DNA from 2 places in the Streptococcus sp. NSSLK0004 genome. Region 1 is predicted to be linked to the other one. Evidence: predicted binding sites of a transcription regulator. Region 1 holds the regulator's gene; the other holds the start of a gene.

Region 1 (7,366 bases):
GTCTTGAAAGTTGTTTGATTCCGCTTCTTGCAGGGCTTGCTCGTACTGCTTGCTGACGACTGCGTTGAGACTCGGATTTAGCTCCTCTATTTGCTCAATCGCTTCTAAAACCAATTCTTTAGCAGATACCTGACCACCTTGAACCGCCAAAGCCATTTCCGTCGCATCTTTCCACATAGGTAACTCCTTATATTTTTCATAAGCTTATCATGAATGCAAAAAATCAGCAAGTTGAATGAACTTACTGATTTTAGTGGATTATTACAAGTCATCAAAGGCGTCTTTCACCTTGTCAAAAAATCCCTTTTTTTGTGGTTGAACATGGATATTCCCTGCCGCGGCGAATTCCTTGAGGGCAGCTTTTTGGCGATCATTGAGATGAGTTGGAGTGACGACGTTAATAGTAACGTACTGGTCACCTATTGCTCCACCGCGTAGGCTTGGAGCCCCTTTCCCTTTAAGGCGGAATTTCTTACCAGTTTGTGTTCCTTCAGGAATGACCAAGTCCACATCGCCATGCACGGTCGGCACGTGAACCGTATCTCCAAGAGTTGCTTGGACAAAGTTAAGGTTGAGTTTGTAGTGAATGGTTGTTCCATCACGCTCAAATTTGTCCGAAGCCTTGACTTGAATGACAACGAAGAGGTCACCGTATGGACCACCGTTGAAACCTGCTTCTCCCTGACCTGCTAGACGAATCTGTTGACCAGTTTCCACACCTGCTGGTACCTTGACAGTTACAGTATGAGCTTGTTTCTCATGACCTGTTCCATGACAAGTTTGACATGGTTCCTTGATTTGTTTTCCACGACCGTGACAGACATCACAGGTCATTTGACGGCGCATGGTACCAAGCGGTGTCTGTGTATCCACGTTGATAACTCCTGAGCCATGACAACGACCACAAGTTACAGGGCTAGTGCCTGGTTTAGCGCCTGACCCCGTACATGTCTTACAGGTCGCTTCGCGGTGATAGCTGATCTCCTGCTCCGTTCCAAAAATGGCATCTTCAAAGCTGATGTCCACACGGTAGCGAAGATCGTCACCCTGACGAGGAGCATTTGGATTACGGCTCGCTCCACCACCAAAGAAACTAGAGAAGATGTCTTCAAAACCGCCGAAGCCCGCTCCGTCAAAACCACCAAATCCACCTGCTCCTCCGCCGAAGCCTCCATTAGCACCAGCAGGACCATACTGGTCATAGGCTGCCCGTTTCTGCGGGTCGCTCAAGGTTTCATATGCCTCTTGGACCTCCTTGTACTTGTCCTCTGCACCAGCCTCCTTGTTGATGTCAGGGTGGTACTTCTTAGACAACTTCCGATAGGCTTTTTTTATCTCGTCCTGGGAAGCATCCTTGGAAACCCCCAGACGATCGTAAAATTCAGTATTGTTCATATAAGATACTAAGGGCGTTAAGCGGACACAGCCAAAATAGGAGTTTTGACGCAGGACGTCACCGTCCTAGGAAAAACTATCTTTTTGGCACAGTCCGTAGCCCGTGTTCGATTGCGAACACTTTCCTTTCTATCATGGTTTTGGAAAAGTGAAAACAGCAAACTGACGCAGTGTGCCTAACACACTAGGAAGTTTATCTTTTCACTAGGTTTTTAGCCTGTGTTCGAATAGCCGAACTTGTATTCCTTTCTTTAGAATATAGAAAGTAACCCGTGTTCGATTACGAACACTTTCCTTTCTGTAAAAGTTAGAAGGGTATTTACCCAAAAACAGAGGCTGGGTTGCAACCTCTGTGATTAGGATTTTGATTGACTAATGATTTTATTCTCGGGAAATGAGAACTGAGTTCGTGCTAAGAACTTCGGAAAAAAGATTTTCCGAACCCTAGATACTCAAAGAAATTCAAGACTAGGCTAGGCAACTGGACGAAGATTGAACTAGAGTTCATCGAGGAGAGTTAACAAAGCCTAGTGAAGAATTTCGAAGAGTATTACTTTTCAGTAAACTCGCCATCCACTACATCATCGCCTGCGTTGTTAGTAGTTTGGGCTCCTTCTTGGCCTGCGGCTGCTTGTTGTGCTGCTGCAGCTTGTTCGTAGAGTTTCACTGCAAGGGCTTGAGCTTTTTCGTTGAGGTTTTCAAGCTTGGCTTTCATGTCGTCCAAGTTGTTTGCTTCTTGTGCTGCCTTCAACTCATCAAGAGCTGCTTGAGCTTGGTCACGTTCTGCGTCAAAGCCTTTTCCTTCAGTTTCTTTGAGAGTTTTCTCAGTCGCAAAGATTGCTTGGTCAACATCGTTACGAAGGTCAACTTCTTCCTTACGTTTCTTATCTGCTTCAGCGTTTGCTTCTGCATCTTTCATCATGCGGTCGATTTCTTCATCTGTCAAACCTGAGTTAGACTGGATAACGATGGTTTGCTCTTTTTGCGTACCAAGGTCTTTGGCTTTTACAGAAACAATACCGTTCTTGTCGATGTCAAATGTTACTTCGATTTGTGGGATACCACGAGGTGCTGCAGGGATGTCTGTCAATTGGAAGCGACCAAGAGTCTTGTTGTCCGCTGCCATTGGACGCTCACCTTGAAGCACATGGATGTCAACAGCTGGCTGGTTGTCTGCCGCAGTTGAGAAGACTTGTGATTTAGAAGTTGGGATAGTTGTATTGCGGTCGATGAGTTTTGTAAATACGCCACCCATTGTTTCGATACCAAGTGACAATGGTGTTACGTCAAGAAGGACAACATCTTTGACATCACCAGTGATGACACCACCTTGGATAGCCGCACCCATGGCAACAACTTCATCAGGGTTAACTGATTTGTTTGGCTCTTTACCAGTTTCAGCTTTTACAGCTTCTACAACGGCTGGAATACGAGTTGAACCACCAACAAGGATAACTTCGTCGATTTCTGACAAGCTGAGACCTGCATCTGAAAGGGCTTGACGAACAGGTACTTTTGTACGTTCTACAAGGTCGTAAGTCAATTCATCAAATTTGGCACGAGTCAAAGTCATTTCCAAGTGAAGCGGACCTGCTGCACCTGCAGTGATGAACGGCAAGCTGATTTGAGTTGAAGTCACACCTGAAAGGTCTTTCTTAGCTTTTTCAGCCGCATCTTTCAAACGTTGAAGAGCCATTTTGTCAGCTGACAAGTCGATGCCGTTTTCTTTCTTGAATTCTGCTACCATGTGGTCGATAATCTTTTGGTCAAAGTCGTCACCACCGAGCTTGTTGTCACCTGCTGTTGCAAGTACGTCAAAGACACCGTCACCGAGCTCAAGGATAGATACGTCGAAAGTACCACCACCAAGGTCGAATACCAAGATTTTCTCGTCTTTGTCAGTCTTGTCCAAACCGTAAGCAAGGGCTGCTGCAGTTGGTTCGTTGACAATACGCTCTACTTCGAGACCTGCGATTTTACCAGCGTCTTTTGTTGCTTGACGTTGGGCATCGTTGAAGTAAGCAGGAACCGTGATAACGGCTTTAGTTACTTTTTCACCAAGGTATTCTTCAGCGTAGCCTTTCAAATATTGAAGGATCATAGCTGAGATTTCTTGTGGTGTGTACTCTTTACCATTTGCTGAAACTTTTTCAGAAGTTCCCATTTTTGATTTGATAGAGATGATAGTATCTGGGTTGGTTACTGCTTGGCGTTTTGCCGCGTCACCAACGATGATTTCACCATTTTTGAAAGACACAACAGATGGAGTTGTGCGGTTTCCTTCTGGGTTTGCGATAATTTTTGATTCAGTTCCTTCAAGAACTGCAACTGCTGAGTTTGTTGTACCTAAGTCAATACCGATAATTTTAGACATATGATTTACCTCTTTTTTTATTTCTTTTAGTGATACTCTCCTTAAGTGGCGACGCCGTCAGAGCCCGCTTTTGCGGTCTCTTTGACTAAAGTTTGAGCCAATTGTCTCAAACTTTGCGTATCTACCGCCACGGCGGAGAGTATCAAATGGGCTCACGATGTTCGCCAGCCTACAAGCCTAAGGCCTGTCTTTGTTTACAATTTCATAGTTTAACGACATTTCGGTCAGGTTGTTCGACGCATGAAGATATAGTCATCTTCAATGTTGTTTGATTCTTGAAAGCCTAATTTCTTCCAGAAATTTCTAGCTTCCAAATGTTCTTTATGAACTGGTAGAGAAATTTGAGCTAGGCTGTGCTCTATGCTCAGATAGTCTATGCAGACTTCAGCTGCTTTTCTGCCAAATCCTTTTCCTTGATGATACTTATCAATTAAGAAATTGATGATTTCACCATTGCTGTCTTTGCAGTAAAGCGAAACGTAGCCTATCAATTCACCTTCATTGTAAATAGCTTTCGGATGTGAGAATGGTCGAAGGCTCCAAGCTTCTGCCAATGAAAACTCAACTGAATCGACATAATCTTTGTTAGATAAGCCAGAATCTAGATGTAAGCAATCGTGAAAATTTTCATCGCTGATTTCGCGTAGTTCTATCATTTATTCTGACACCACCACCATAGCCGGTCTCAACAGACGTTCATGCAACTTGTAGCCTTTTTGGAAGACTTGTGCGATGTGTTCTGCTGGGCAGTCGTCTGTGGCCGGAACGGTTTGAATGGCCATGTGAAGATTTGGATCAAAGACATCGGTTGCGACTTCTTCCACCCCTTCTTCTTTGAGGGCTTGAATCAAGCTTTCCTGTACCATTTCCAAGCCTTTTTTGACATCTTCTGTCAAACCTTCGACTTGAAGGGCACGCTCTAAGTTATCCAAGCTCGGCAAGATTTTCTTAGCCAAGTCTTGTGAACGGTAACGCTGTATAGTCTGGCGTTCCTCGTTAGCACGACGTTGGATATTTTGCATTTCAGCGTGGGCACGGAGGTATTTGTTTTCAAATTCCTCTGCACGCTCATTTGCCAAATCCAATTCTGATTTTTCAGGAGTTTCGACAACTTCTTCTGTTGTTGCTACTTCCTCAACAATTTCTTCATTTTTGATTTCTTCTGACAAAGCATTCTCCTTTTAATTGACTTCGTAATGATTACTGCTCAGGTAACGATAGTAATCGGTTAATTTCATAAATAGGACGCGACTGATAATGTTGATTAAACTCATCTGCCTACGATAGTCCATGTCAACAGGACCGAGCAAACTCATCTGGGCCATGCCCCGATAAGGGATTGGAAAGCAATGATGAATGACCGTCACATCTGCGAGGGCTGGATCCATACTTTCCGCCACGGAAATGCTAGTCTGCTGATCTGGCGCCAAGCCCTTTCGCAACTCTGGAGCCAATAGCTGTGGGCTATCCAAGAGCTGGTAGGTGGCAAGATTACCATAAGTCAGCGAAGCAACTTTTCCACTGATAAAGACTGATTCTTGGAAGAGTGTGGAAAAGATATAATCCATCAGATCCAAGACATTGTCCGTCGTGGTAAAGTAGCGTTGCACAACTTGGGGAACCTCCGTCCGTAGCTTGTAGTGGATAGATAGGACCGTCTGACCAACGAAGCGTTCATCCACCAAACGTTTGAGCACTTCCAAGTCCCTTGTCAAAAAGTTCTTAGGAATGGCAAACTGGACGGTGACAGGTTTTGACTGATCCAAGGTCAAGACTGCCAAGGCATCGTGACTACTTAACTGCACGATATCAAAGGAAGTCAACTGCTGACTGGTCGGCTCCACATCCAGTATCACCGAAGTGTAGCCTGTCAAATCAGCTAGGACTGTACTGGCCCGCTCCAAGATGTCTTCTAGCTTGAAGGCTTCAAAGTCGAAGGCCTTGACCACCTGATAAACATCCTCTTCATTGATATGTTCCAAGTTGAGCGAGTGGTTAACAAAGTATTGAAAACCAGCCCGACTGGGCATCCGACCGCTTGACGTGTGGGCCTTTTCTAGCAAACCCAACTGCTCTAGCTTAGCCATATCATTACGAATGGTAGCCGAACTAGAAGCAATCATCTCCTGCAAGGCCTTAGAACCAACTGGCTCATGGTGGCGCGTAAACAATTCAACAATCAGATTCAAAATATCATTTTGACGTTGGGTAATCATCTCCGCTCCTTTCATGAACACTCTGATTTTTGTTTTAGCACTCTCGTATGTCGAGTGCTAAACTTTATACTCCCATTATACGCCGAAAAAATGGATTGTCAAGAGAAAAAACCAAAAAATTAGCACTCTTTTACCTAGAGTGCTAAAAATCAGTCTGAAGACCTAGTTGTTTTTTACAAGTCGATAAAAACGGTATCCAATCAACAGCAAGAGAGGGATATAGATTGCGGAAAGAACAAGCGTAAATACATGATCATGCTCATTCAGATTCATCCCTATCAAAATGAAATAAAGTCCTAAGGATAGTAGATAGCGTCTTTGGATGATTGTTTTAACAAATACCAGCTTGCTTTCCCTATCACCGTATATCTCAAGATCTCCCTTTACAGCTGCCTTCCTAAAAATAACGAAGCTTTGGCATGATGTGACAAATTCCCAACCATAGTCCTCGTACATGCGTAGATAGGATTCTCTATCCTTGTTTTTTCTTTCTTTAAAATCAACTTGGTAGACGACATCTTCTGGCTCACATTTTTCAAAATGATAAAAGAAGCTCCAACGAATTTTAGTTAGCCTCCACCCTTTCCGATGCATTTCAGTCAGATACTGCGCCTGCTGATTGAAATCCGTGATAAAAAATACTTTACACTCTGTCTTAGTTTCCATAACTTTCCCCCTTACTATTTCGATAAAGTCGTTCAATTCGAGCCAATTCTATATCTAGAATTTCTCGACCTGTTGCTGTTATTTGGTAAAACTTTCGCTTGTCTTCTTCTCTGACGAGAATTAAACCAAAAATGAAATGCAGCTACCGCATTCACTCCCCTTCCCTTAGTTCCAAGATATTCCAAAAATTTAAAACCATCATCAGCGTTATAGCAATCAAGCTGATAAAACTATTTCGATTTAGAAAAATCACTGCGAAGATTGCAAGAGCATTGATAAGTGCTGCAATTCGTTTCTGTTTTGTCATTTTCCAACCTCCTTATACTTCTGACGCAAACGCATCAAACCAATTGAACAATAGAGTAAAACTGGTAAGTCAGCAATAGCCATACCAATCATAACAGCAGGCAATTTCAAGACATAAAATAGCAAGATAAAGAAAACAAACAAGGAAGTGGCCAGTAGAAACTGTCTGGTAATAATTCTGTCAATCATCTCGAACTTACTCTGACGGTCACTATAGAGCTCAACTTCTCCCAAACTCTCATTTTTTCTAAAATAAGAGAAATGATTGCAATCACCGACATATTCCCAGCCATAATCTGCAAACATCTGGAGGTATTCCTCCTTATCCTGACCTTTGGGCTTAAAATCCAGTTGATAGCTAACTTCTTCAGGTAGACATTTCTCAAAGACATAGAAAAAGCCAAATTTA
Region 2 (7,366 bases), 500 kb from region 1:
GAAGCAATGCACGCGCGATACCGTGACGGATTGCACCTGATTGACCACCGTAACCACCACCGTTCACGTTAACGAAAACGTCGTATGAACCTTGTGTTGAAGTTACTGCGAATGGTTGGTTGATAACCAAACGAAGGTCAGCGTGTGGGATGTACTCTTCTACATCTTTTTTGTTTACTGTAATTTTACCAGTACCTGGGACCAAACGTACGCGTGCAACCGCGTTTTTACGACGACCAGTACCTGTGTATTGTGCTTGTGCCATTTAGATTACGTCCTTTCCCTTAGATAAGACCTGAAATATCAAGTACTTCTGGTTGTTGTGCAGCGTGAGTGTGCTCAGCACCTACAAACACTTTCAATTTCATGCCTTGTGCACGACCAAGAGTGTTGTGTGGAAGCATACCTTTAACTGATTTTTCAATCAAACGAACAGCGTTTTTAGAACGCAATTCACCAGCTGTGATTGATTTCAAACCACCTGGGTGCAATGAGTGAGTGTAGTACACTTTGTCAGTTGCTTTTTTACCAGTCAATTTCACTTTCTCAGCGTTGATAACGATAACGAAGTCACCAGTATCAGTGTGAGGTGTGAAAGTTGGTTTGTTTTTACCGCGAAGAACGCTAGCAACTACTGCTGAAAGGCGTCCAAGAGGTACATCAGTAGCGTCTACTACATACCATTTACGTTCAACTTGGCCTGGTTTAGCCATAAATGTTGTTTTGTTCATGATTTCTCCTATACGAATCGTTTTTGTTTACTAGGCGGATGTTCCGGTCCGCGGGTATTTGGAAGGTTCCGGGGCCTTTCAAATGGGGTAAACAATACCGTTTATTATAATACCACATTCAATCTTGCCTTGTCAACGAATTCTAGCTGTTATTTCAAGTTTTTCAACAATCTCAAAAGGAAGTAAAATACGGAGATAGAAATCAAATTATTCTTACACTTTAAAATATAACAACATCTAAAGAGCAACTCTCTTATTCCGTTCACAGCAAAACAGAAGTTATTGCTTCTATCATTTTAAACACAAAAATACCCCAATGGCTATACTCAACCATTGAGGTCTCACTTATCAATTGATTTATGTATTAGTAACCCATGCCCATTCCATCCATACCTTGTGGCATAGCTGGGGCAGCTGGTTCTGGTTTGTTGGCAACGACTGCTTCAGTTGTCAAAATCAAGCTGGCTACAGAAGCCGCATTTTGAAGAGCTGAGCGTGTTACTTTAACAGGGTCGATAATCCCCGCATCCATCATGTTAACCCATTCTCCTGTTGCAGCATTAAAGCCTGTGCCAAGTTCAGAGTTTTTCAATTTATCAATGATAACAGAGCCTTCATAACCTGCATTATAAGCAATCTGACGAACAGGTTCTTCTAATGCACGAAGGACAATGTTACGTCCTGTTTCATCATCACCAGTTAATTCAAGTTTAGCCACACTATCAATAACATTAACAAGGGCTGTACCACCACCGGCAACAATTCCTTCTTCAACCGCTGCACGAGTTGCGTTAAGAGCATCTTCAATACGGAGTTTCATTTCTTTCAACTCAGTTTCAGTAGCAGCACCGACTTTGATGACAGCAACCCCTCCAGCCAACTTAGCCAAACGCTCTTGCAATTTTTCACGGTCAAATTCTGACGTTGTTACTTCAATTTGTGATTTGATCACTGCGACACGGTTAGCAATGGCATCTGGATTACCTGCACCTTCTACAATAGTTGTGTTGTCCTTGTTAACTACAACCTTAGCTGCTTGACCAAGTGCTTCAATGGTCGCATCTTTGAGATCCAAGCCCAAATCTTCTGTAATCACTGTTCCGCCTGTCAGGATAGCAATGTCTTCCAACATAGCCTTACGACGATCACCAAATCCTGGCGCCTTAACAGCCACAACGTTGAAGGTACCACGAATCTTGTTGAGCACAAGTGTTGGCAAGGCTTCACCGTCTACATCGTCAGCAATAATCAACAATGGACGATTGGTTTGTAGAATATTTTCTAACAGTGGTAAAATATCTTGAATGTTTGAGATTTTCTTATCTGTAATTAAGATAAATGGATTTTCAAGTTCTGCTACCATTTTTTCATTGTCAGTAACCATGTATTGAGATAGATAACCACGGTCAAACTGCATTCCTTCAACCACATCCAGCTCAGTTTCCATCCCGCGTGATTCTTCGATGGTAATAACACCATCATTCCCAACTTTTTCCATGGCTTCTGAGATGTATTGACCGACTTTTTCAGAACGAGAAGACACAGCAGCGACTTGAGCAATAGCTTCCTTGCCTGAAACTGGTATAGCCTGTGTTTTCAAGGCTTCTACTGCAGTAGCAACTGCTGCCTCAATTCCACGACGGATACCGATTGGATTAGCACCTGCCGTTACGTTTTTCAATCCTTCACGGACAATCGCTTGTGTCAACACGGTTGCGGTTGTTGTTCCATCACCAGCGATGTCGTTGGTTTTTGATGCCACTTCTGATACCAATTTAGCACCCATGTTTTCAAAGTGGTCTTCCAATTCAATTTCTTTTGCAATGGTTACACCGTCATTTGTAATCAATGGTGAGCCGTAAGCTTTTTCCAAAACAACATTGCGACCTTTTGGACCCAAGGTAACTTTGACTGTGTCAGCCAAAATATCCACACCACGGACCATGCTTTCACGTGCATCTGCTGCAAATTTAATTTCTTTTGCCATGTTATATACTATTCCTTTCCTTTGAACTCTTACTCAACAATTGCCAAAACGTCTGCTTCACGGATAATGTGAACGGTCTGGTCACCATCTTTGACTTCCAAACCAGCATGCGCATCAATCAAGACAGTGTCACCAACTGCTACCGCTGGTGCAACCAAATCACCATTCAAAGTACGAATGCCTTGTCCAATCGCAAGGACGCTGGCTTGCTTGGTCTTTTCTTGGCTTGCTCCTGCTAGGACAAAGCCGCCTACTGTTTGTTCTTTTTCTTCAATTTTTACGACGATACGATCGCCCAATGGTTTCAACATTGTATTACCTCCTGGTTTTTTAGCACTCTTTTATAACGAGTGCTAATTCACATTTCCTATTGTATCACTTGGTCAAAAATAGTCAAGAAAATTTTATTTTAATTTACTTAAAATAGGTCTCAGGTCCGAGAAAATTCAAGTGCATTTTCATAATTGTAAATATATGTTATACTATTTTCAAAAAAGGAGGACCTAGCCATGAAATACTTCCAACACTTAATACTCTTCGAAAATTAAACTCAGACGTTGTTGACTTGATTTGATGACTGATAAGCTCCAATGGAGGTTTTCATCCTACTACTTAAAAATGCGAAAGTAGTAGAGTTCTATCTGCTCTTGGAGAAACAAACTTCGTTCGCTCTATCTCCAACCTCCAAATGTTCCCCGAACCTTTGGAACTAGTCTGATTTTCATTTTCATTGAGTATAAACCGCAAAAAAGCGCCGACCTTCATCGGAGCTTTAAGGAGATTATGAAAAATATTTAGGATTGAATAGAGTATACCCTACTTTTCAACATTCTCCATCGGTCTTGGGACCGATTTCGCTTTAAAACGGCAATTCTTCCTCTTCCAGTACCAAATCGGCTAAGTCATCACCTGTATTATTTTCACGCATGGCACGTTGGGCACGGCTTTCAAGTAATTGGAAAGATTGTCCTAGAATTTCCGTCACATAATGGTTGCTACCATCTTTTTCATATTTGCGTGTCCGCAATTCGCCATCCACAGAAATCAAACTGCCCTTGCTACCATAAGAGACAAGTGTTTCTGCCAATTTACCCCAGAAGATGACATTGAGAAAATCTGCTTCCCGTTCGCCATTTTCTGTCTTGAAACGACGGTTTACCGCGATAGTAACCCGGGTCAGATTTTTCCCAGTTGGTGTCTGAGTGAGTTCTGGCTGGGCTGTCAAGCGACCGATTAAAATTACTTTATTATACATTTTATATCCTCCTACTTATCTATTCGTAGAGGAAATGATAAAATGATAAAAAAGGAGAACATTTATGAAGAATATTCTTACTTCAAAGCTACAATCCACCCAACCTTATACTGATCGGAAGCTAACTTGGTTGCTGGAAAACATCGGTCATCCAGATCCTGCTATACGTGATGAATTAGTTTACACCAATTTTTACCACATCTTCCTATAAGGCTTGGTTACAAGGGGACAGGCAAGGTTAGCACTTCAACTATCCCAAGAAACCCAGCCGTTTTCTCTAGCAAGACCCACACTAACTCGAAGTTTTACTTGCTTGTTCTAATGCCTCATTCTATCTATTGATAATGACCAAGTTTCTGTTTGCTTTACATTTTTAGATGCTGACGACCGCGAACTGCTTTTCCAACAAGCTATTGAAAGAAAAATTGAAGTAGCATAAAAGAATTGGCCATGAGACCAATTCTTATTTTTTATCCCTTCCAGTGTTTAGCTGGATCAAGTGCTTCTCCGACCACTGCGGTGTCGTCTAGTTCGATAATACCACGGACTTGTGGTGCGTTTGGTAGAGCCAATTCACGTGGGCTACACATCATACCAAAGCTATCTTCCCCGCGCAATTTCCCTAGGAAAATCAGGCTTCCGCTCGGCATCATTGCTCCCGGAAGAGCCACAATGGTTTTCAATCCTTGGACTGCATTAGGTGCACCGGCTACGATTTGCACTGTTTTATCACCAACATTGACCTGGCAAATATTGAGGTGGTCGCTGTCTGGATGCGACACCAAGTCCACAATCTGACCGACAACAAATTTAGGAGCATTGTCATTGACCAAGACTTCCTCGAAACCTTCTTTTGCTAACTCAGCATTCAAGGTCGCCACTTGCTCGTCTGTCAAGAACACTTGACCATTTCCTTCTATGCTAACCAAGCTGGATACTTCAAAGATATTCCAAGCTACTGTTTTTCCAGTTTCTTCTAAGAAAACACGCGCCACCTGTCCCTTACGTTCAAAGGCAACAGCTTGACCCTTATCTTCAGCCACAATCACCATGAGAACATCACCGACATGTTCCTTATTATATGTAAAAATCATCGTTCTATTCCTTCTAAAAATTCTATAATCTCTTCTTTTGTCTTGCGGTTTTTATCGACAAATCTGCCGATTTCTTGAGTATCTTTCACGACAACCAGGCTTGGAATTCCAAAGATATTCCATTCCTGTGCTAACGGCATGAAGTCATCACGATCCAACTGAACAAAGCGCAAGTTTGGAAAACGAGCTTCAATCGCTTCTAAATGCGGTTTGATATAGTGACAATCCCCACACCAACTGGTCATAAAGAGAAAAACAGTTGGCTGTCCGTCAGCGATTAGGCTAGCAACTTGCTCATACTGCTCAGGGAAAATCATCTAACTTCCTCCTGATAGGTAATATCACCTCTGGTATTGTCAAAAAGAAAAACTCGACCATCTTCCATGACAACACCACCAGTCAGATAGTTCTTATTAGACTCTGTTTCATTGACATAGACCGTTGCAATGGTACCTTTATCCGCAAAAAAGTCACGAACAGACTGAAGGGCCTGAGCTTTTTTCCGTTCTTCTTGCGTTTTTCGGTAAAACTGAGCGCTAGCGGCGAGCACTCCTGCTCCGACTAAGCCTGCTAGCAAGGCTGTCTTTTTCTTATTCATGTTATCCATTTTATCACATTTCATGGTAAAATAGTAGCAACAACTTCATGGAGGAGAATTTCAATGACCCTATTCAATAAGATAAAAGAAGTGACAGAACTACAAGGTGTGGCTGGTTTTGAAGGACCAGTTCGTGACCATATCCGTAGTCGCATCACACCTCATGTCGACCGTGTAGAGACAGACCGTCTAGGTGGCATCTTTGGCATCAAGGATTCTGTTGCGGAGAAAGCCCCACGTGTCATGGTAGCTGCCCACATGGATGAAGTCGGTTTTATGATTAGCCAAATAAAAGAAGACGGAACCTTCCGTGTCGTCGAACTAGGAGGGTGGAATCCTTTGGTGGTGTCTAGCCAATCCTTCAATCTTCACCTACAAGACGGGCGCATCATTCCAGCAATCTCAGGCTCTATGCCTCCTCACCTTTCCCGTGGTGGCAATGGTCCGAGCCTACCAAGTGTTGCAGAGGTTATTTTTGACGCTGGCTTTGCTTCAAAAGACGAGGCTCTGGCTTTCGGTGTCCGTCCTGGCGACCTTCTCATCCCTAAAAATGAAACCATTTTGACAGCTAACGGAAAAAATGTCATCTCAAAAGCCTGGGACAACCGCTTTGGTGTCCTCATGGTGACCGAACTCATAGAAAGCCTTTCTGGACAGAGCTTGCCAAACCAACTCATTGCTGGGGCCAATGTCCAGGAAGAAGTTGGTCTGCGGGGTGCCCATGCTTCCACGACCAAGTTTGACCCAGAAATTTTCCTAGCGGTTGACTGCTCACCTGCTGGGGATATCTTCGGAGAACAGGGCAAAATCGGCGACGGTACCCTCTTGCGTTTCTACGACCCAGGACACATCATGCTGAAAAACATGAAAGACTTCCTATTGACAACTGCTGAAGAGGCGGGTGTTAAATTCCAATACTATTGTGCCAAAGGCGGTACGGACGCAGGAGCTGCCCACCTGAAAAATCACGGAATCCCTTCGACAACAATCGGAGTCTGTGCCCGTTATATCCATTCTCACCAAACCCTCTACAGTATGGACGATTTCCTACAAGCTCAAGCATTCTTGCAAGCTATCGTCAAAAAACTGGACCGTTCAACTGTCGATTTAATCAAGAATTACTAAAAGGCCTGGACATTTCGTCCGGCCTCTTTATTATTTCTGGCTCAAAATATATTTGCGTACTGGGTCAATAAAGTAGAGGGAACCTGTCACGACATACAAGGTGTCCGTTCGAGTTGGGTCAATCTCAGCCAACCAGTCTTCAAAGGAAGCAATCGAGGGATAGTTGGTTGGATAATTCTCCAAAGCTAGAGCTCGCGGGTCATCAAAACTCGTGACAGTCACCTGACCGACTGTAGCTAATTGGCTGAGCATGGTTTCAACTGGTTTGGTCGCAATAGCCGCAAAAAGAATGGCAATTTCCTTATCTGCATACTCCGTCCGCAAGGTCTGGCAGAGAGCTGCAATGCTTTCGTCATTATGGGCTCCGTCTATCAACAGATTTGGTCCAATCAATTCTTGCCTGCCTGGCCAAAAGGCCTTTGCCAAGCCTGCTCGCATGGTTTCTGGGGTGAGTTTGGGAAACTCTTCTGCCAGTAGAAAGGCTGTTGTGACTGCTAGAGTTGCATTTTGAGCCTGGTGCTGACCTGTCATAAGCAACTGCACATCCGTTAGACTACCTTGTGGGGTCTGAATCTG

The links. The regulator HrcA, encoded in region 1, represses chaperone genes, less so after heat shock. The targets are predictions, from matches to a motif close to TTAGCACTCNNNNNNNNNGAGTGCTAA.
Region 2: the regulator HrcA is predicted to act here: its motif matches at 3,049-3,075, upstream of groES (co-chaperone GroES).

The regions. Positions count from the first base shown of each region.
Region 1 covers NZ_CM180142.1:1,610,925-1,618,290, forward strand. Annotated here, with positions in the region: gene AC4CS8_RS08270 (amidase) at 1-177, opposite strand, end outside; gene dnaJ (molecular chaperone DnaJ) at 262-1,395, opposite strand; gene dnaK (molecular chaperone DnaK) at 1,946-3,769, opposite strand; gene AC4CS8_RS08285 (GNAT family N-acetyltransferase) at 3,994-4,425, opposite strand; gene grpE (nucleotide exchange factor GrpE) at 4,426-4,938, opposite strand; gene hrcA (heat-inducible transcriptional repressor HrcA) at 4,951-5,985, opposite strand; gene AC4CS8_RS08300 (DUF2812 domain-containing protein) at 6,148-6,651, opposite strand; partial or broken gene AC4CS8_RS08305 (PadR family transcriptional regulator) at 6,641-6,778, opposite strand; gene AC4CS8_RS08310 (hypothetical protein) at 6,803-6,958, opposite strand; gene AC4CS8_RS08315 (DUF2812 domain-containing protein) at 6,955-7,366, opposite strand, start outside.
Region 2 covers NZ_CM180142.1:121,651-129,016, reverse strand. Annotated here, with positions in the region: gene rpsI (30S ribosomal protein S9) at 1-265, opposite strand, end outside; gene rplM (50S ribosomal protein L13) at 285-731, opposite strand; gene groL (chaperonin GroEL) at 1,096-2,718, opposite strand; gene groES (co-chaperone GroES) at 2,748-3,029, opposite strand; gene AC4CS8_RS00825 (single-stranded DNA-binding protein) at 3,578-3,973, opposite strand; gene AC4CS8_RS00820 (hypothetical protein) at 4,038-4,184, shown strand; gene ytpR (YtpR family tRNA-binding protein) at 4,444-5,067, opposite strand; gene AC4CS8_RS00810 (thioredoxin family protein) at 5,064-5,384, opposite strand; gene AC4CS8_RS00805 (DUF4651 domain-containing protein) at 5,381-5,665, opposite strand; gene pepA (glutamyl aminopeptidase) at 5,729-6,790, shown strand; gene AC4CS8_RS00795 (bifunctional folylpolyglutamate synthase/dihydrofolate synthase) at 6,821-7,366, opposite strand, start outside.